3 regions of the Amycolatopsis solani genome follow, and region 3 is predicted to be linked to each of the others. Evidence: riboswitches for the same ligand, from Rfam matches in the RefSeq annotation. Region 3 holds a riboswitch; each other region holds the start of a gene.
What was found. A riboswitch is a leader RNA that binds a small molecule or an ion and turns the genes downstream of it on or off. The one in region 3 is predicted to bind thiamine pyrophosphate.

Region 1: it holds a riboswitch for thiamine pyrophosphate, as region 3 does, so the genes downstream of both, thiC (phosphomethylpyrimidine synthase ThiC) here and SD460_RS13255 (thiamine ABC transporter substrate-binding protein) in region 3, are expected to answer to the same signal.
Region 2: it holds a riboswitch for thiamine pyrophosphate, as region 3 does, so the genes downstream of both, thiO (glycine oxidase ThiO) here and SD460_RS13255 (thiamine ABC transporter substrate-binding protein) in region 3, are expected to answer to the same signal.

What each region holds. Positions count from the first base shown of each region.
Region 1 covers NZ_JAWQJT010000001.1:2,085,482-2,092,215, reverse strand. Annotated here, with positions in the region: gene SD460_RS10435 (AAA family ATPase) at 1-407, shown strand, start outside; gene SD460_RS10430 (LytR C-terminal domain-containing protein) at 475-1,110, opposite strand; gene SD460_RS10425 (DUF3263 domain-containing protein) at 1,107-1,415, opposite strand; gene SD460_RS10420 (peptide deformylase) at 1,570-2,148, shown strand; gene SD460_RS10415 (glycoside hydrolase family 15 protein) at 2,222-4,387, opposite strand; gene SD460_RS10410 (S1C family serine protease) at 4,587-5,498, shown strand; TPP riboswitch at 5,537-5,658, shown strand; gene thiC (phosphomethylpyrimidine synthase ThiC) at 5,652-6,734, shown strand, end outside.
Region 2 covers NZ_JAWQJT010000001.1:2,066,842-2,073,575, forward strand. Annotated here, with positions in the region: gene SD460_RS10315 (OmpA family protein) at 1-124, opposite strand, end outside; gene thiE (thiamine phosphate synthase) at 311-976, opposite strand; TPP riboswitch at 1,008-1,113, shown strand; gene thiO (glycine oxidase ThiO) at 1,107-2,180, shown strand; gene thiS (sulfur carrier protein ThiS) at 2,180-2,380, shown strand; gene SD460_RS10335 (thiazole synthase) at 2,382-3,140, shown strand; gene SD460_RS10340 (MarR family winged helix-turn-helix transcriptional regulator) at 3,238-3,666, shown strand; gene SD460_RS10345 (winged helix-turn-helix transcriptional regulator) at 3,668-4,027, opposite strand; gene SD460_RS10350 (SDR family oxidoreductase) at 4,119-4,958, shown strand; gene SD460_RS10355 (ion transporter) at 4,955-5,758, opposite strand; gene SD460_RS10360 (RHS repeat-associated core domain-containing protein) at 5,992-6,734, shown strand, end outside.
Region 3 covers NZ_JAWQJT010000001.1:2,680,688-2,687,421, forward strand. Annotated here, with positions in the region: gene SD460_RS13230 (hypothetical protein) at 1-307, shown strand, start outside; gene SD460_RS13235 (hypothetical protein) at 307-642, shown strand; gene SD460_RS13240 (ParA family protein) at 832-1,851, shown strand; gene SD460_RS13245 (hypothetical protein) at 2,168-2,296, opposite strand; gene SD460_RS13250 (4a-hydroxytetrahydrobiopterin dehydratase) at 2,371-2,655, opposite strand; TPP riboswitch at 2,688-2,795, shown strand; gene SD460_RS13255 (thiamine ABC transporter substrate-binding protein) at 2,818-3,867, shown strand; gene SD460_RS13260 (ABC transporter permease) at 3,846-5,471, shown strand; gene SD460_RS13265 (ABC transporter ATP-binding protein) at 5,471-6,508, shown strand; gene SD460_RS13270 (ABC transporter permease) at 6,478-6,734, opposite strand, start outside.

The DNA of each region.
Region 1 (6,734 bases), 600 kb from region 3:
TCGACGGCGTCGAGCCGATGCGCGAGGTCGTCGTACTGGGCGCGACGAACCGGCCGGAGCTGGTCGACCCGGCGCTGCTGCGCCCGGGCCGGCTGGAGCGCCGCGTCTACGTCCCGCCGCCGGACGCCGAGGCCCGCGCCGCGATCCTCGCGGCCACCTCGAAGAACACGCCGCTGGCGTCCGATGTGGACCTCGCCGCGGTGGCGTCCACTCTGGACGGTTACTCGGCCGCCGACTGCGCCGCGCTGATCCGCGAAGCCGCGTTGACGGCGATGCGCGAGTCCCTGGAAGCCCGCGAAGTCACCGCGGCGCACCTGGACGCGGCCCGCCGGACTGTCCGGCCGAGCCTCGACCCGGCCCAGCTCGCGGCCCTCGAGGCCTACGCGAAAACCCAGGTCGCGGACTGACTCACTTTGCGACGCAAAGCGCCACTTTCATTATGAAAGTTCCGCTTTGCGTCGCAAAGAGAGGGCGTCAGCTGCCCTTGTGGCCGGACTGGTATTCCTTCGTCACGATCACTATCACGCCGGGGCTCGCGCTCTCGATGCCCGGGAAGCGGGCCTCGGCCTTGATGCCGAACTCCTGCGCGAGCTGCTTGGCCGCCGCTTCCTCGTCGGTACCCGGGCGGTAGAACGCCGTCGTCGTCGGGATGGTGCCCTGGGAGTAGTTGCTGACCTCGTTGACGTTCCAGCCGCTGCCGCGGAAGTCCTCCGCCGCCCGGTCCGCCAGGCCCTTGATCGTCGAGTTGTTGAACACCCGGACGGTGACCCACTTGTTGGACGCCTGCTGGTCACCACCCGGCTGGCCCGGCTGGCCGGGCTGCCCCTGCGTGGGCTGACCCGGGGCCGGGGTGGTCGGCGACGGCGGCGTGGGCGACGAGGGGTTCGCCGAGGTCGACGGCGGCGTGGCCGTCGACGACGTGGCCGGCGGTGCCGACGTGCCGCCCGAGGTACCCGGCGGGCTCGACGACGTGCCGCTCGGCCCGGCTTCGTTGGAACCGTCACCACTCAACGCGGAGATCCCGCCGACGACGGCGGCCACGATGGCGACGCCGATCAACGCGACGCCCGCGGCCTTCATCGGCCGGGACATGCCCGAAAACACACTCATTTCAGCTCGATCCCCAGTCGCCGGGCGCCACGCTTGCGCTGCCGGGCGGCGCGCGTCTTGCGCAGCCGCTTCACCAGCATCGGGTCGGCCTCGGTCGCCTCCGGCTTCTCCAGCAGCTTGTTGAGCAGCTGGTAGTAGCGGGTGGCCGACAACGAGAACCGTTCGCGGATGGCGTTCTCCTTCGCCCCGGCGTGTCGCCACCACTGACGTTCGAAGGCGAGGATTTCGACCTCGCGCTCGGTCAGGCCGGGCACGGGCTTCGGCGGCGACGGCTGCGGCTCAGCCATCGACTCCGCGGCGTCCATCCGAGTCCCTCTCAATCGGGCGTGTGGCGAATCAGACCTAGCTCTTCCGCGGGCGCCATTCAACCACGGAAGCGGCCGCCGACGTGGGCATCGACCCCGGCGCGTCACGGTCTGATGCAGGTGTACCAGAGGGGTCCGACTAAACTGCGTGGTCGTGACCATCCACCCCATCGTTATCGCCGGCGAACCCGTGCTGCACCAGCCGACTCGGGAGATCACCGAGTTCGACGAGAAGCTGCGCACGCTCGTGGACGACATGTTCGAGACGATGTACGCCGCCGAAGGCGTCGGTCTCGCGGCCAACCAGATCGGCCTCGACCTGCGGGTGTTCGTCTACGACTGCCCGGACGACGAGGGCGTGCGCCACAAGGGCGTCGTCGTCAACCCGAAGCTCGAGACGTCGGAGATCCCGGAGACCATGCCGGACCCGGACGACGACTGGGAGGGCTGCCTGTCGGCCCCCGGCGAGTCGTACCCGACGGGCCGCGCGACGTGGGCGAAGGTGACCGGCTCCGACATCGACGGCAACGCGATCGAGGTCGAGGGCACCGGCTACTTCGCGCGCTGCCTGCAGCACGAAACCGACCACCTCGACGGGTACATCTACCTCGACCGCCTGGTCGGACGGCACGCGCGCGCGGCCAAGAAGATGCTGAAGCACAACAAGTGGGGCGTCCCGGGCAACTCCTGGCTCCCGCCCAAGACCCCCGAGGACGACGGCGCCGTCATCTGACCGCCCGCCCGGTCGTGAGTGTTTAGTCGGGTTAGAACCCGACTAAACACTCACGACAACTTGCGCCGAGCCCTCAGCAGCCGAGGTAGTGGCAGCGGACCACGCGAGGCGTCTCCAGGACCGTGCCCGCCTTGACGTCCCAGGCCAGGCGGACGTACTGGGCGTGCGTCCAGGCCAGCGGGGTCGCCGAGTTGTTCGGCGTGCCCGGCGGGAAGCCGGTCTGCCCCGACGGCGCGTTCTCGTCCCACACCTGCTCCGGCATGGTCTCCGCCGAGCTGCTCACCCGGCCGAGGTCACGCAGCCGCCGCGCGGCCGACGCCGGATCGCCGAGGGTCAGCTCGTACTCGCCGCGCTCACCGGCGAGCAGTGGCCACAGCCGCCCGAACGTGGTGCGGCTCTCCGCCGGGAACGTGTAGTCCCACGGCGAACCGTCGGCCTGCTCGCCGTAACCGTCCTTCGTGTACCGGTGCCAGAACTGCCCGGTCGGCGTGGTGAACGCGATGTCCTTGTCGGTCACCCGGATGCTGTTCTTGATCACCGGGTCGTCGGCCCGGTAGATGCCCAGCCGGACGAGGTCGAGGAAGCCCGCGTCGGTGACCGCGCGCTGGTCCATCGTCACGCTCGAGTTGCCGAGGTTGTACTTCGTGCCCGCGTTGGCGTTCGCGTCCTTGGTCAGCCGGACGAAGTACGGTTCCTTCGACAGCGGCCCGTTCGTGGTGATCGTCTGCTTCGGCAGGTCGGCCTTGAACTTGTCCGCCGCGGCGAGGTACCGGGCCGCGTCCGCCGGCGCGCCGCTGCGCGAAGCCAGATCCGCGGCGCAGACGAGCCCGGCGATCACCGACGCGATGGTCGACGGGGACCAGCCGTCCTGCTCCTCCCAGCGCTCCTGCTGGGTGTACGGCGCCGGCTGCCCGTTCGGGCCGACGTAGCCGATGATGAAGTCGGCGGCCTTCCGGACGCCGGGCCACAGGTCGGTCCGGCCGAGCTGCTGGGCCAGCACGATCGGGAACGCGGTTTCGTCGAGCTGGATCGACGTCCAGTACGGCACGCCGTCGACGCGGCTGTTCTGCGGCATGTGCCCGTCGGCCTGCTGCTGCGTGCCGAACATGTAGGACACCGCGCGGTTCGCGGCCCCGGTGTCGCCGCCGGCGGCCAGCCCGGTCGCGATCTGGTAGAGGTCACGCGGCCAGACCAGGTGGTAGGTACCGGACGGCGACCACTCCGGGTCGTTGTTGCCGAACCGCCACGGCATGCTCGGCGACGCGATGAAGGCGCCCGGGTGGTGCTTGTCCTCGCTCGCGGCGAGGGTCAGCATCGACGCCTTGTAGAGGTCGCGCTCGGCGCCGGTCTTCAGTGACGACGGCGGCTTGCTCACCCCGCGCAGGTACTGCGCCCAGCCGCGGTCGTACGCGCGGGTGATGTCGCGGACACCGCGTCGCTGCGACGCCTGCGCGCTGCCGAGCGCGTCGGCGGCCTTCGCGCCCATGCCGAGCGCGAGGGTGACGTGCCGGTTCCGGACGCCGTCGGCGCTCGTCTGCCCGGTCAGCAGGACGTTGCCCTTCGCGGCCGTGTCGTAGGTGTTCAGCTTGAAGGTCTTGGTGAGCTGCGTGTTCCCGTCGGACGCGCCCGCGTAGCCGACGCTGGTCTTCGTGAAGGCGGGCTTCGCGGTGAGCGCGGCGGCGTTCGTGGCGTCGCTCGCGGTGAGCGCGTCCCCCTTCCGCGCGGCCGAGTCGTCGGAGCCGTCGTTGGTCAGGTCCGGGTCGGCGACCGCGTAGAGCTGGTACGGCCGCCCGGTGAGCGACTGGAAGTCGACGTCCACCAGCACCGTCGTGGCGGCCGGGTCGGTGACGTAGGTCTTGGTCAGCCGCCAGCGGTGCTGGTCGTCGGTGATGGTCTGCTCGTAACCCAAACTGTCGTCGCCGGTGCGCCGCACCTGCTGAGACTTGGCGGTGTAGTCGATGGTCGCGAAGCCGCGCCCGTCCGTGACGACGAAGTTCATCGACCGGACGCTCGGCGTGGACAGGTCCGGGTAGTAGACCTCGGACAGCTGGCCACCTTGGAGGGTGAACCAGACGTTGCTCGACCGGTCGTGGGCGGTGCCGAAGCCGGTCTTGTTCGCGGGCAGCCAGCTGGGATGGGCGCCCGGGGCGCCGGGAGCCTCGCCCTGTGCCGCCGCGGTCGCCGGTATCAGCCCGGTGACGAGCAGCCCGGCGAGGGCGCCGAACATGAGTTTGCGCATATCAACCCCACAGGAAGTCGCTTCTGCACCGTTACAGAAGCGCCTGGAAGTGTCTCGCCGATCCTTCACCGGCGCATGGTCCGAACCGGTGAACCACTGACCGTCACTGGTCCGGTCGGCGGTTCACGGACAGCGAACCGCCGTCCACCCCTTTCGGGCGCACACTTGTAGTACCTGCAACGGTGTAATCGAGGTCCCCATGGAAGACGCGATGGACGCCTACTCGCGCGCCGTCAGCACGGTCGCCAAGACCGTCACCCCGCACGTCGCCGGGGTGCAGCTCGCGCGCGGCGGCGGGTCGGCGGTCGTCTTCGCCGACGACGGCCACCTGCTCACCAACGCCCACGTCGTCAGCGACCACCGGCGTGGCGTCGCCACCTTCGCCGACGGCAGCGAGGTGCCCTTCGACGTCGTCGGTGCCGATCCGCTGTCCGACCTCGCCGTGCTGCGGGCGCGCGGGGGAAACCCGCCCGCCGCGAAGCTGGGCGACGCCGACGAGCTGGTCGTCGGGCAGCTCGTCGTGGCCATCGGGAACCCGCTCGGCTTCTCCGGCACCGTCACCGCCGGGGTCGTCAGCGCGCTCGGCCGGGCGCTGCCGGTGCGGCAGGGGCGCACCACCCGCGTGATCGAGGACGTCATCCAGACCGACGCCGCGCTCAACCCCGGCAACTCCGGCGGCGCGCTCGCGGACTCCGCCGGCCGGGTCGTCGGCGTCAACACCGCGGTCGCCGGCGTCGGGCTCGGGCTCGCCGTGCCGATCAACGCGACGACCCGGCGGATCATCGACACGCTCGTCGTCGAAGGCCGGGTCCGGCGCGCGTACCTCGGCGTCGTCGGCGTGCCCGCGCCGCTGCCGGACGACGTCGCCGAGCGCACCGGGCAGGCGGCCGGCCTGCGGGTGCGCGAAGTCGTCTCCGGCGGCCCCGCGGACCGGGCCGGGCTGCGCGCCGGGGACCTCGTGCTGACCGTCGGGCGCACGCGCGTTTCGGACGCGCAAGGCATCCAGCGCCAGCTGTTCGCGGAGGTGATCGGCACCGCGCTGCCGATCACCGTGCTGCGCAACGGAGCCATGGTCGACGTGTACGCCACTCCGGCCGAGTTGGTCGGCTGACTTGAGTATCGCGCTCCGGCGTGGCATGGTCGGTGGCACAACACCAACGCGGGAGCTCGCGCCATGGCGGGCTGAGAGGGTGACTTGCGTTTCGCAGGCGTCACCGACCGCATGAACCTGACCGGGTAATGCCGGCGTAGGGAGTGAAAGTCGTTGACGACGCTCGAAAACAAGCACGTCTCCGTAACGACCGGCCCGATCACGGGCTCGCACAAGGTGTACCACCAGACCGAGTCCGGACTTCGGGTTCCGGCTCGCCGGATCGACCTCTCCAACGGTGAACACTTCGACGTCTACGACACTTCGGGCCCGTACACGGACCCGGACGCGAACATCGACGTCCACAGTGGACTACACCGGCTCCGCGCCGGCTGGGCCGACGGCCGCGAGCACAACACCCAGCTCGGGTGGGCCAAACAGGGCGTCATCACGCGGGAAATGGAGTACATCGCCGCCCGCGAGCGCGTCGAACCGGAGTTCGTGCGGTCGGAAGTCGCCAGCGGCCGCGCGGTGATCCCGGTCAACCGCAGGCACCCCGAGTCCGAGCCGATGATCATCGGCAAGAACTTCCTGGTGAAGATCAACGCCAACATGGGCAACTCGGCCGTCTGGTCGTCGGTCGAGGAAGAGGTCGACAAGATGGTGTGGGCGACCCGCTGGGGCGCCGACACGATCATGGACCTCTCCACCGGCAAGCGGATCCACGAGACGCGGGAGTGGATCATCCGCAACTCGCCGGTCCCGGTCGGCACCGTGCCGATCTACCAGGCGCTGGAAAAGGTCGACGGCGAACCGGAAAAGCTGTCGTGGGAGATCTACCGCGACACCATCATCGAGCAGTGCGAACAGGGCGTCGACTACGTCACCGTGCACGCCGGCGTGCTGCTGCGCTACATCCCGCTGACCGCGCGGCGCGTCACCGGCATCGTCAGCCGCGGCGGCTCGATCATGGCCGCCTGGTGCCTCGCGCACCACCAAGAGTCCTTCCTGTACACGCACTTCGAGGAACTCTGCGAGCTCCTGCGGCAGTACGACGTCACGTTCTCCCTCGGCGACGGCCTGCGTCCGGGTTCGATCGCCGACGCCAACGACCGCGCCCAGTTCGCCGAGCTCGAAACCCTCGGCGAGTTGACGCACATCGCGCGTTCGCACGACGTCCAGGTGATGATCGAGGGCCCCGGCCACGTGCCGATGCACAAGATCAAGGAGAACGTGGAGCTCGAAGAAAAGCTCTGC
Region 2 (6,734 bases), 610 kb from region 3:
GGCTGAGAACGACCAGAAGAGTGATGAAAGCGAGCGCCACTCCCAACGCGCCGAGCATGATGCGCGTGCTTTTCGTAATCGGCCGCCGGGGTGGTGGCCCGCTTTCTTCGATGTTGCGGTACATTTGCGTGAATCCTCCATGCGAAACCCCGGGTTCAGGTCGCGGGGTTCCGCACGAAGGTCGCTGTTCAGTGGAACGCTGTTACTCCTCGCGGTGAGCAATTGGCCCGATCGGGTAGTTCCCAGACGATTCGGGTGAAGATTCCGTTTCGGGGGTAACAAGCTCCACAGAGGATTCGAAGCCGGCGCGTCAGGGCAGGCGGGCCCGCAGTTCGCGGGCCGCCGCGGTGGGGTCCTCCGCCTCGGTGATCGCGCGGACCACGACGATGCGGGACGCGCCCGCGTCCAGCACCGAAGGCAGGCGGGCGTCGTCGATGCCGCCGATCGCGAACCACGGGCGTTCCGGGGCCCAGCCGGCCACCGCACGCACCAGGTCCAGGCCTGGTGCGTGGCGGCCCGGCTTGGTCGGGGTCGGCCAGCACGGGCCCGTGCAGAAGTAGTCCACCCCGGGCTCCGACGCGGCCGACAGCGCCTGGTCGAGGGAGTGGGTCGAGCGGCCGATCACGACGTCGTCGCCGAGGATGCGGCGGGCCAGCGGGACCGGGATGTCGTCCTGGCCCAGGTGGAGGACGTCCGCGCCGACCGCGAGCGCCACGTCCGCCCGGTCGTTCACCGACAGCAGCGCTCCGTGGCGGGCGCACGCCTCGGCCAGCACCTCCAGCGCCGCGATCTCGGCCGCGGCCTCCAACGGAGAGCCGCCCGTCTTGTCGCGCAACTGGATCACGTCGACGCCGCCGGCCAGCGCCGCGTCGGCGAAGGCGGCCAGGTCGCCGCGGGCAGTGCGGGCGTCCGTGCACAGGTACAGGCGCGCGGCGTCGAGCCGGGCGCGGATCTTGTCACCGGAGAGGGCGGGCATAGCGGCGACCGTACCGCGCGAGCTAGGGTGGGGAGGTCCGCACGGGAGCCCGGGGCACGGGCTGAGAGGGAGCTGCCGCTCCGACCGTGGAACCTGATCCGGGTCATGCCGGCGCAGGGAGCGTGATCCCATGACGAACCTGGCAGTGGTGGGCGGCGGCGTGATCGGCCTGTCCGCGGCGTGGCGTGCCGCCAAGGCGGGCCACGACGTCACCGTCCACGATCCCGAGCCCGCGCGCGGTGGCGCGTCCTGGCTGGCCGGGGGCATGCTCGCCCCGGTCACCGAGGCCTGGCCCGGCGAAGAAGACGTGCTCGCGCTCGGTGAAGCGTCGCTGAAACGCTGGCCGGGCTTCGCGCGCGACCTCGAGCAGGAGGGCGTCGACCCCGGGCTGGCCGGGCACGGGACGCTCGTCGTCGCGTTCGACAGCGCCGACGCCGGGCACCTCGACATCCTCGCCGGCTACCTGCACTCGATCGGCCGTGCCGCCGAACGCCTGACCAGCCGGGAGACCAAGCGGCTCGAACCCGGCGTCGGGTCCGTCCGAAGTGGACTCCACGTGCCCGGCGACCTGGCCGTGGACAACCGGAAACTGCTCAACGCGCTCTACGCGGCCTGCGTCAACCACGACGTCCGGTTCGTGCGCGAGCGCGTCGAAACCCTGCCGGCCGCCGAAGCCGTCGTGCTCGCCGCGGGGGCCTGGACCGGGCGGCTGCACCCGCAGCTGGCCGGCGCCGTCCGGCCGCTCAAGGGCGAGATCCTGCGGCTGAAGCCCCGGCGCGGCTGCCTGCCGCCGCCCGCGCACACCGTGCGGGCCGTCGTCGAGGGCCGGCCGATCTACCTCGTCCCGCGCGGCGACCAGGAGCTCGTCCTCGGTGCCACGCAGTACGAGGCGGGCTTCGACCGGGCCGTCACCGCGCGGGGCGTGCGCGAGCTGCTCGAAGGCGCCGAACGCGTCTTCCCCGCGATCACCGAGTACGAGCTGGCCGAGACCGCCGCCGGGCTGCGGGCCGCGAGCCGGGACGTGCTGCCCTACGTCGGTGTCCTGGACGACGGCGTCTTCGCCGCGACCGGGCACCACCGCAACGGTCTGCTGATGGCCCCCGTGACCGCGGCCGCCGTGGTCGCCTGGCTCGAAGGCGAGGAGCCACCCGAAGGCGTCGAAGCGGCTTCGCCCGCTCGGCTGCACCAGAAGGAGCACGTGTGATGGAGATCAAGCTCAACGGCGAGTGGACGGAGTTCCCGGACGGCGCCACCGTCGCCGACGTCCTCGACGCGTCCGGCGGGCCGCGGCCCGGGATCGCCGTCGCGGTCGACGGCGTCGTCGTGCGCCGCGCGGACTGGGCGGCCACCACCGTGCCGAAGGGCGCGGGCGTCGACGTCCTCACCGCGGTCCAGGGAGGCTGAAGTGGACCAAGAACCGCTGGTCATCGGCACCTCGAAGCTGACGTCCCGGCTGATCATCGGCACCGGCGGCGCGGCCAACCTGGCCGTGCTCGAACGTGCGCTGGTCGCGTCCGGCACCGAGCTGACCACCGTCGCCATGCGCCGCGCGGACGCCGAGGGCGGCTCCGGCGTGCTCGAGCTCCTGAACCGGCTCGGCATCGAGCTGCTGCCGAACACCGCGGGCTGCCGCACGGCCGCCGAAGCCGTGCTCACCGCGCAGCTCGCGCGGGAGGCCCTCGGCACCGATCTGATCAAGCTCGAAGTCCACGCCGACGACCGGACGCTGCTGCCGGACCCGTTCGAGACCCTCGACGCGGCCGAACGGCTGGCCGCCGACGGGTTCACCGTGTTCGCCTACACGAACGACGACCCGGTGCTCGCGCTGCGCCTGGAGGAGGCGGGGTGCGCCGCGGTGATGCCGCTGGGCGCGCCGATCGGCACCGGCCTCGGCATCCGGAATCCGCACAACATCGAGCTCATCGTTTCGCGGGCGGGCGTGCCGGTGATCCTGGACGCGGGAATCGGCACGGCGTCGGACGCGACGCTGGCGATGGAGCTCGGCTGCGACGCCGTCCTGCTGTCCACGGCCGTCACTCGGGCGGCCGATCCGGAGCGGATGGCTTCGGCGATGCGTTCGGCCGTCGTCGCCGGTCACCTGGCCCGGAGCGCGGGGCGCGTGCCGCAGCGGTTCTGGGCGCAGGCGTCGAGTCCACCTCGGTGAACCAAGGTGCCTTCACGCCGAACGCGCACGGCGAACCCGTAAGGTGGACGGCACTTTCCGGCGCACCGGCGGCGGGGCAGGGCAGAAGGAGCCAGCCGTGACGAGCACATCGGTCCAGGACGTCTCGGGCAGGTTGTACCTGGCCGTCGGAAGGCTGTCCCGGTCACTGCGGCAGGCCGGGGTGCCGGGCCCGGGCCACGGCGCCATTTCGGCGCTGGCGACCCTGGTGAACTCCGGCCAGCTCCGCCTCGGCGACCTCGCGGCCAAGGAGGGCGTCGCCGCGGCGACGATGTCGCGGATCATCGCGTCCCTGGTCGAGGCCGGCTACGTCAGCCGCGAGTCCGACCCGGTCGACCGCCGGGCGTGGCTGGCGAAGGCGACCGAGGAGGGCGAGCGGCTCGTCTCGGGCGTCCGGTCGACGCGGGTGCAGGAGCTGAACCGGCGCCTCGACCGGCTGTCCCCCGAGCACCGTGAGGCGCTGACGGCGGCGATCCCGGCACTCGAGGCCCTGATCGCGGACGACTGAGCTAGTCCGCGAGCCGGCGCGTGATCCGGTCGAACAGCTCCAGCAGCGGCTCGCCGACGTCCCGGCCGAACTCGGTCAGCCCGTAGGTGACCTGCGGCGGTGTCGTGGGCTCGACCCGCCGCCAGATCAGGCCGTCCCGCACCAGCGCGCGCAGCGACTGGGAGAGCATCTTCTCGCTGATGCCTTCGATGCTCTCCCGCAGCTCGAAGAACCTGAGATCGGTGCGCTGCAACGAGATCAGCACCCAGATGCCCCACCGGCTGGTGACGTGGTCGACGACGTCCCGCGCGACGCAGTCGGTGTGAAACACCTCATATCGGGCCTCGGCGCCGGTGGGGGTGAGCTGCGAGCCTCCGGTCATGTCCTGAGCTTACCCAAAGGTATGTACTTACCAGGAGTTAGCTCGGCTCCTACCGTCCCGATCACCAGGAAATCGGACGAAGGAGCTGTTCATGATCGTGGTGACCGGGGCGACCGGGAACGTGGGCCGGCCGCTGACGCGGGCGCTGGCCGAGGCGGGTCAGCAGGTGACGGCGGTGTCGCGGCACGCCGCCGACGTGCCCGACGGCGTCCGGCACGTGGTGGGCGACTTGGCGGATCCCGCCGGTCTCGAGCCCGTGCTGGCCGGCGCGAAGGCGTTGTTCCTCCTGCTCTCCGGGGACCTGCACGCCGTCGGGGCCGATCCCGCCGGCGTCATCGGACGGGCCGCGCGCGCCGGGGTCGGCCGGATCGTCCTGCTGTCCACCCTCGGCGTGGTGACCCGGCCCTTCGGCACGACGCGGATCGCCATGCGCGCGCTCGAGGACGCGGTGCGGGAAGCCGGCGTGGACTGGGCCGTCCTGCGGCCGGGCGGCTTCGCCTCCAACGCGCTGTGGTGGGCCGAGAGCGTCCGCACCCAGGGGGTCGTCGCCGCCCCCTTCGGTGACACCGGGGTGCCGGTCGTCGACCCGGTGGACATCGCCGAGGTCGCCGCGGCCTGCCTGCTGGACGACCGGCACGCCGGCGGCGTGTACGAGCTGACCGGGCCGGCGGTGATCACGCCGCGGCAGCAGGCGGCCGCCATCGCCGACGCGCTGGGCTCGCCGGTGCGGTTCCACGAGCTTTCCCGCGCCGAGGCCAAAGCCGGCATGACGCGGAGCATGCCCGCCGAACTCGCCGACGACACCCTGGACATCCTCGGCGCGCCGAGTCCCGCCGAGGTGCGCGTCAGCCCCGACGTCGAGCGGGTCCTCGACCGCGCTCCGCGCACCTTCGCCGACTGGGCCGCGCGCAACGCCGCCGCGTTCCGCTAGGCCGCCTGCTGCCGTAGCTCGGCGAGCTCCGCGCGCAGGAGGCGGAGCTCGTCGAGGATCTCCTGGTTCGCGGCCGCCTGCGTTTCGGCCTGCTTCGCCTCTTCCTCGCGGATGTCCTGACGCAGCTCGTCCTCCATGCCGCTGACCACGACGGCGATGAAGAGGTTCAGCACCGCGAAGCTGGACACCAGGATGTAGACGACGAAGAAGATCCAGGCCATCGGCGCCTGTTCCATGATCGTCTTCGCGATGTCGGGCCACGCTTCGCCGGTCATCACCTGGAACAGCGTGAACAGCGACGTGCCGAGGTCGCCGAAGTCGCCCGGGTCGATGGCGCCGAACAGCTTCGTCGCCATCACCCCGGCCACGAAGATGATCAGCGCCAGCAGCGCGGCGATCGAGGCCATGCCGGGGATCGCGGCGAGCAGCCCGGAGACGACCTTCCGCATCGACGGCACCACCGAGATCAGCCGCAGCACCCGGAGCACGCGCAGTGACCGCAGCACGGCGAACGGCCCGGTCGCCGGGATCACCGCGATGCCGACCACCAGCAGGTCGAAGACGTTCCAGTTGTCGCGGAAGAAGCGCCCGCGGTAGGCGTAGAACTTCGCCAGCAGCTCGGTGACGAAGATGCCGAGCGCGATGTGGTCGAGCGCGTGCAGGAGGCCGGCGTACCCGGCCATGATCGACGTCGACGTCTCCATGCCGAGCGTGATCGCGTTGAACACGATCACGGCGATGATGAAGTTCTGGAAGCGGCGGTCTTCGAGGACCTTCGCCGTCCGCTCGCGTCCGGTCAAGGCCGCCCCCTGTGTGGTTCAAGGATCAGTAAACGCAGGGATGGTAACGGTCGCGGCGAGTGTGTCCGGAGTCACAGTGCGGATTGGGCGGATCGCTCCGGCTTGCCGTATTCCCGCGGAACTGTTCCTCCGAAAGGTGGGCTTCCCGGCGGCACGGTGATCCCTACTGTCCCTCCTGGCGCGCAGTTCCGCGCGCGAAGGGGGAAAACGGGATGCCGGGCTTCGGTCGGTTCATGCTGCGCGCACGCAGAGCTTCGGTGGCGGCGCTGGCGGTTTCGGTACCACTCGTGACGGCGACGGTCCCGGCGGCGGCCACCCCCGCGCCGGCCGCGGCCCCGGTGGTGCACGCCGGTGCGTCACCCGCCGACTTCGGCCCCGGCGCGGCCGCGTCCCCCGACGTCCTGCTCGACGGCTGGGGCGACGGCGCGGGTTATCACCTGCAGGTCGCGCGGGAGAAGTCCGGGTTCGCCTGGCAGAGCTTGGCGCTGCTGCGGCCGCAGGGCCTCGACGACTCGTCGTGGACCGGCTACCAGTGCGTCTCCGGCGACGGCCGGTACGCGGCCGTCGCGATCCTCCCGCAGTCCGCGGTGAACCTGTCGGCCGCGCGTGACCACGGCGCCTTCGCCTACTCCGTCGACCTGACGTCCGGCGCGGTGCACCCGGTGGCGCGGGGCGTCGGGCTCAAGTACCACTCGCCGGGCTGCGGCACCGGCCGCGACGCCGTGTTCAGCCTGAACCTGGGGGTGGACCAGGAGAAGACCGAGCTGCTCACGACCGACCTCGCCACCGGCGCGATCACCGCGAAGTCCACTGTGGACGGGCAGGTCACGTCCGCGGTGCCGTCCGGCGAAGGTGTCATCGGGGTCGCCGGGGCGTCGCTGGTCGCGGTGGCGGGTCCGGGCCAGGCGAAGCGGGTGGCCGCGCTCGACGCGCCGGCGTACGACCTGCGCCCGTCGGCCGACGGCGGGGTCGACTT
Region 3 (6,734 bases):
CGCCTACACGCTGGCGTACGACGGCGCCCGCCGGGCTTTGGCGGCCGTCCTGCAGAACCAAGGCCTGCGTGCGACGAGCCGCGGTGGCCACATCGCCGTCTACGAAGCGGTTCTCGCGCAACTCGATCCGCCGCTGGGGCCGCTTCTGCGTCCCTTCAACCGGATGCGAGTCCGGCGCAACGAAGTCGCCTACCGTTCTTCCGAGGCACCCGCGGTGACCGCCGAGGACGTGACCGCTGACGTGGCGAAGGTCGACGACCTCATCGGCGTCGCCGAGAAGACGATTCCCACCATGCCGCGCTACTGATGGAGAACACGTCGTCCCGCCCGCTGGCCCCGGACGAACGGGCCACCCTCGACGTCCTGCTCGCCCGGGACTTCCCCGGCGCGGCCGAGCTGCGGGTGCAGGCCGCCACGGCCCGGGTGACCGGCCGCTGCGGTTGTGGCTGCCCCACGATCGACCTCGCGGTGGACGAAACGACCCCGCGGGCGGCACTGGAGGAATCCGTCGCGGTCGAGGCCGACGCGCCGGACGGCGGGCTCATCGTGTTCGTCGACGAAGGCCGGCTCTCTTGCCTCGAGTACTGGACGACGACGGGCGAGACACCGGCGGGGTTCCCCAAGCCGGAGGAGATCCGTTGAGGGCGCCGCCGCGCTGAGAAGCTGACGGCACCCATCTTTCGACCAACGACAGGGACGCTTCGTGCGCGCGGGCTTGCTGACGGTCGATACTGCTCTCGAGTGTGTCCGTCATGGACCTCTGTGCGTCCGTCGTGGACGTGCTAGTGTCCCCTCGTGTGCCACTCGGCGCCATCGAGTGAGAGGTTGACCGTGCCTACGTACGCGTACTGGAATAACAAGGGGGGCACCGGCAAGACCAGCCTGTGCTTTCAATCGATCTGCTTCTACGCCAACGCTCACCCCGAGGAGCGAGTGCTGGCCATTGATGTTTGTCCGCAGGCGAATCTTTCGGAGTTGTTCCTTGGCGGACTGGCGAATGGAGGAAGTGATCGTCTGCTGGCTAGGCAGGGTGAGACGATCCGAGCTACTATCGGTGGCTATTTTCAGCTCCGCCTGCCCTCGCCCTATTCGGCTCCCAATTTCAATCCGGATGATTTTCTTACGCATCCAGTCGAGTACAATGAGCATGTCCCAGAGAATGTCGACCTGATCTGCGGTGATCCGCTCCTCGAGTTGCAGTCGAACGCAATTTCCACGCTTGCGAACACGCAGATTCCCGGCACGGACGCGTGGGTGACGGTGGTTGACTGGCTTCGCGACCTACTTGGGAGACTTGAAGGTCGTTATGACACAATCTTTGTTGATTGCAACCCGAGCTTCTCGATCTACACGCAGATCGCGCTGTCGGCGGTCGACCGGCTTGTCCTGCCGGTGATGGCCGATGACTCGTCTCGTCGTGCCATTCAGAACGCGTTCTCCTTGGTATACGGTCTCAAGCTTCCGTCGGACATCTACTTGGCCTACGCGTTCGCCACGCGACTGCAGAAAGTTGGGAGGGTGCTACCAAAGGTGCATCTGATTGCGAAAAACCGGCTTACTCAATACATCACGGATGCCTCCGCGTACTCTGCGGTCTTGGAGACGATCGAGCTGGATGTACGGAAATTGCTGGCAAGCAACCCTGAGATCTTCGCGTTCGACGAGGTTGAGGATGGCGTTATCAGTATCCGGGACTTCCAGACAACCGGCGTGGTGGCCTTCTCGCACGGTTGTCCGCTTTATGCGCTCAAGTCTGGCAAACGGAATGTACTTGGTCGCCGGGTCACCGTTAAAGAAGACTACCGGCTTAACATGGTTGCCGCGATGAACGATCTTGTCGACAAGTTGTAATACATACGCTGGGCGATCGACGACCAGATGTGGCCCTATGAGTTGCCGTGCTGGTGTGCACCTACAGGACCTTAGGTGACCTGTCAGGTGCGCTGTCCACTGACTGAAGGCGCCGCCGCGCTGAGATCAGAGCGGCGGCGCGGACACGCTCAGCCGAGCAGGCCCATCAGTGCGATGGCGATCAGCACCACCGCGGGGGCGAGGGCGTTGATCCAGGCGCGCTGCGCGGGGGTGAGGGCGGCGGTGCTGTTCATGGCGTTTCCTAGGGCCGAAACCGATGCTTCCGCCCTGCTCAGCGCGCTGATCATGCCCTTCGTTAGCGCCTGTGATCGAACTCACCGGCATCCGGGTGACGGCGGCCCCGGACGGTGAACCAGAGCACACCGCCGGCTGCTGCCACCATCGTCGCGAATGCCGCTGTGCCGACCACGATCGCCTGGGTCATGACCACCTCTCCTAGCAAAGTCGTTTACTGGGAGACGTCGAAACCGAGAAAAAGTGCACTCAGCGTAACCAGAATCACAGGGCGGCGATGACCGAGTCGATCTCGGCCGCCAGGGAGAAGTCCTTCGCCGTGAGGCCGCCCGCCGAATGCGTGCTGAGGCGGAACGTCACGGTGCGCCAGCGGATGTCGATGTCCGGGTGGTGGTCGGCCGCTTCGGCGAGGACCGCCACGCGGTCCACCGCCTCGATCGCCTGGGAGAACGAAGCCAGCTCCACCTCGCGGGAGATCACCGCTCCGGTGCGCGTCCAGTTCGCGCCCAGACGTCCGTCGGCCTCGGAGTCGCTCAAGATTTCCGTCATGTCTCCATGGTCGTCCGTCCTGGACTACGCTGCACGGTTGCCACGGGAGTCCGGTCAGCCGGGCTGAGAGGCGGGTCACCCCGCGACCGTTCGCACCTGACCGGATCATGCCGGCGAAGGGAGGGCTTTCCCTCCTCGTCCGGCGAAGTGCAGGAGGGGTAGATGAAACGCAGGGCTGTTCGCGCCGCGACGGCCGTCGCCGTGGTCAGCGTCGTCGCCGCGGGGTGCTCGCTGTCGGACGGCGACGGTGGCACGCAGCAGACGCCCACCGTCACCCTCGTGACGCACGACTCCTTCCTGGCGCCGCAGGAGGTGCTCGACGCCTTCCAGAAGCAGTCGGGCATCAAGATCTCCGTGCTCAAGCAGGGCGACGCCGGATCGCTGACCAACAAGCTCGTGCTCACCAAGGCCAACCCGGTTGGCGATGTCGCGTACGGCGTCGACTCGACGTTCGCCTCGCGCGCGCTCAAGGAAGGCGTCTTCGAGCCCTACACCAGCCCGGAGGCCGACCGCGGGCCGCAGCGCTACGCCGTCGATCCCGAGCACCGGCTGTCCGCCGTCGACGTCGGGGACGTCTGCGTCAACGTCGACGCGAACTACTTCGCCACCAAGGGGATCCTGGCGCCCGCGAGCTACGACGACCTGGCCGACCCGAAGTACAAGGACCTCCTCGTCGCCGAGGACCCGGCCACCGCGTCGCCCGGGCTCGCGTTCCTGCTCGGCACCATCGCGAAGTACGGCGAGGCCGGCTGGAAGGACTACTGGACGAAGCTGAAGGCCAACGGCCTCAAGGTGGTCAGCGGCTGGGAAGAGGCCTACACCGAGGAGTTCTCCGGCTCCTCCGGCAAGGGGCCGCGGCCGATCGTCGTCTCGTACGCGTCTTCGCCCGCCGCCGAGGTGGGTGACGACGGGAAGCCGCGCACCAAGGCGCTGCTCGACACCTGCTACCGGCAGGTGGAGTACGCCGGCGTGCTGGCAGGCGGCAAGCAGACCGAGAGCGCGCGCAAGGTGGTCGACTTCCTGCTGTCGCAGCAGTTCCAGGCGACCGTCGCGGCCAACATGTACGTCTACCCGGCGCGCCAGGGCGTCGACCTGCCCGCGGGCTGGGCGCAGGTCGCGCCGCTGCCGCAGAAGCCGGAAGCGCTGACGGCGGACCAGGTGCAGGCCGGCCGGGAGAAGTGGATCGGCGAATGGCGCACGCTCGTGCAGTAGTGACCCCACCCAGGACTGCCCGCGGTTTCGGCCTGGCATTGCTCGGCCTGGCTCCGATCGGCTTCCTGGTGGTGTTCTTCGCCTGGCCAGTGCTGGCGATCGTCGGGCGCGGGTTCGCCGAGGGCGGCCTCGACGTCGTCCTCGGCGACGCGCGGACCTGGCAGCTGGCCGGGTTCACCGTGGCGAGCGCGGCGGCGTCGACCGTGGTCGCCGTGGTCGCCGGGCTCCCGGTGGCGTTCCTGCTGGCCCGGGTGAAACTGCCGGGCGTCGGCCTGGCGCGGACGCTGGTGCTGGTTCCGTTCGTGCTGCCGACGGTCGTCGTCGGGCTGGCGTTCCGCGCGCTCTGGCCGGACGGCGGCGTGCTGCCGATCGTGCTGGCCAACGCCTTCTTCAACGTCGCCGTCGTCGCGCGCACGGTCGCCGGGCTGTGGGCGCGGCTGGATTCGCGGACGACCGACGCCGCCCGCGCGCTCGGCGCGTCGCCGTGGCGGGCCTTCCGCTCGGTGACGTTGCCCGCGCTGGCCCCGGCGATCGCGTCCGCCGCGGCCGTGGTGTTCCTGTTCTGCGCCACCAGTTTCGGGGTCGTCCTGATCCTCGGCGGCGCCCGCTACCGGACGCTCGAGACCGAGATCTACCTGCGGACGGTCGACCTCCTCGACCTGTCCGGCGCGGCCGCGCTTTCGCTGATCCAGTTCGCGGCCGTGGTCGCCGCGCTGGTGCTCGGCGGGCTGGCCCGGCGGCGCAAGGAGGGGGCCAGGACCGGAGCCGGCGGAGCGCGGCGGCCGCGCGGTGGCGAGTGGTGGAGCGTCGGCGCCGCGGGGGTCGTCCTGGCGATGCTCTTGACGCCGATCCTCGCGCTGCTCGCCGAGTCCGTGTCCACAGAGGACGGCTGGAGTCTCGAGGGGTACCGCGCGCTGAGTGGCACCGGGGAAAAGGGTGCGCTGCAGGTGTCCGGCTGGGATGCCGCGGTGAACTCGCTGAAGGTGGCGATCGACGCGACGCTGCTTGCGATGGTGGTCGGCGTGCTCGCGTCCGTGGTGCTGGTGGCGCTGCGCCGCTCGCCCGCCCGGACCGCGCGCGGCCTCGGCGAGACGATGGACGCCGTCCTGATGCTGCCGCTGGGCGTGTCCGCGGTGACCGTCGGCTTCGGTTACCTGGTCACGCTCGACGCGCTGCCCGGCGACCTGCGGACGTCGCCCTACCTCGTCCCGCTGGCCCAGGCGCTGGTGATCACGCCGCTGATCGTGCGGATGGTGCTGCCGGTGCTGCGCTCGGTCGACGTCCGGCTGCGGCAGGCCGCCTCGACGCTCGGCGCGAGTCCGCTGCGGGTGTGGCGCGAGATCGACCTGCCGCTGGCGCTGCGCCCGCTGGTCGCCGCCGCCGGGTTTGGTTTCGTTGTCGCGCTCGGCGAGTTCGGCGCGACCAGCTTCCTGGCCCGGCCGACGGCGCCGACGCTGCCGGTCGCGATCGCGTCGCTGATGGGACGGCCGGGGGAGCTGAACAACCAGATGGCGTACGCCGCGTGCGCGCTGCTGATGCTCGTGACGGTGCTGGCGGTCGCGGTGATCGAACGGCTCGGACGCGGCCGGGTGGGAGAGTTCTGATGGCGCTGGCGGTGCGGGACCTGACCGTCCACTACGGATCGTTCGCCGCGGTGCGCGACGCCCGGCTGGACATCGCCGACGGCGAGGTGCTGGCGCTGCTCGGCCCGTCCGGCTCGGGGAAGTCGACGCTGCTGCGCGCGATCACCGGGCTCGAGCCGGGCGCCCGCGGCTCGGTGAGCTGGGACGGCGACGACCTCGGCGCGGTGCCGGTGCACCGGCGCGGGTTCGGGCTGGTGTTCCAGGACGGCCAGCTCTTCGGCCACCGCGACGTCGCCGCGAACATCGCGTTCGGTCTGCGCATGCACGGCGTACCCCGCGCGCAGTGGGCGCCGCGGGTGGCCGAACTGCTGGCGCTGGTCGGCTTGACCGGTTTCGAAAAGCGGCGGGTGACGGAGCTGTCCGGCGGTCAGGCCCAGCGGGTCGCGCTGGCCCGGGCGCTCGCACCGAAGCCGCGCTTGCTGCTGCTCGACGAGCCGCTGTCCGGTTTGGACGCCGGGTTGCGCGAGCAGCTGGCCATCGACCTCGCGGAGTTGTTGCGACGCAGCAAGATCACGGCCCTGCTGGTGACGCACGACCAGGAGGAGGCCTTCACGCTCGCCGACCGCGTCGCGGTGCTCGACGCCGGGGAGGTCCGGCAGGAGGGCGCGGTCCGGCGCGTGTGGCGCAACCCGGCCGACGACGACGTGGCGCGTTTCCTCGGCGTGACGACGTTCGTGGACGGCGTCGTCGCGGGCGGGATGGCGCACACGTCCCTCGGTGACGTGGCGCTGCCGGACGTCGGCGACGGCCCGGTCCGGCTCGGGCTGCGGCCGCACGCGCTGCGGACGGCCACCGAAGGCGTGCCGGGCGAGGTGTCCGCGGCGGTGCACCGCCGCGAACACCTGCGCCTGGTGGTCCGCCTGTCGGAGTCCACTGTGGACGCGGTCGCGCCCGCGGCGTCCGACCTGCGCGCCGGCGACCGGGTGCACCTCGCACTGGACCCCGACGGGCTGGCGGTGGTCGAGAGTCAGCCGTCGCGGGTGGAGAGGCGCGCGTAGGCCAGCGAGAGGCCGATGACGATGTAGCAGGCCGCTCGCAACGCGCCCTCGCCGAGCATCTGCGTGCCCATCGGGTCCTGCAGCACCTCCGCCGGCGCCATCGACCAGTTCCGCGTCAGCAGGAACGGGTGCAGCCAGTCCAAAGAGGACAGGAAGCCGAGGATGGTGAACACGATGTCCGCCGCCAGGACGGACGCCACCACCAGCATCGGGTGCTCGGTCCAGC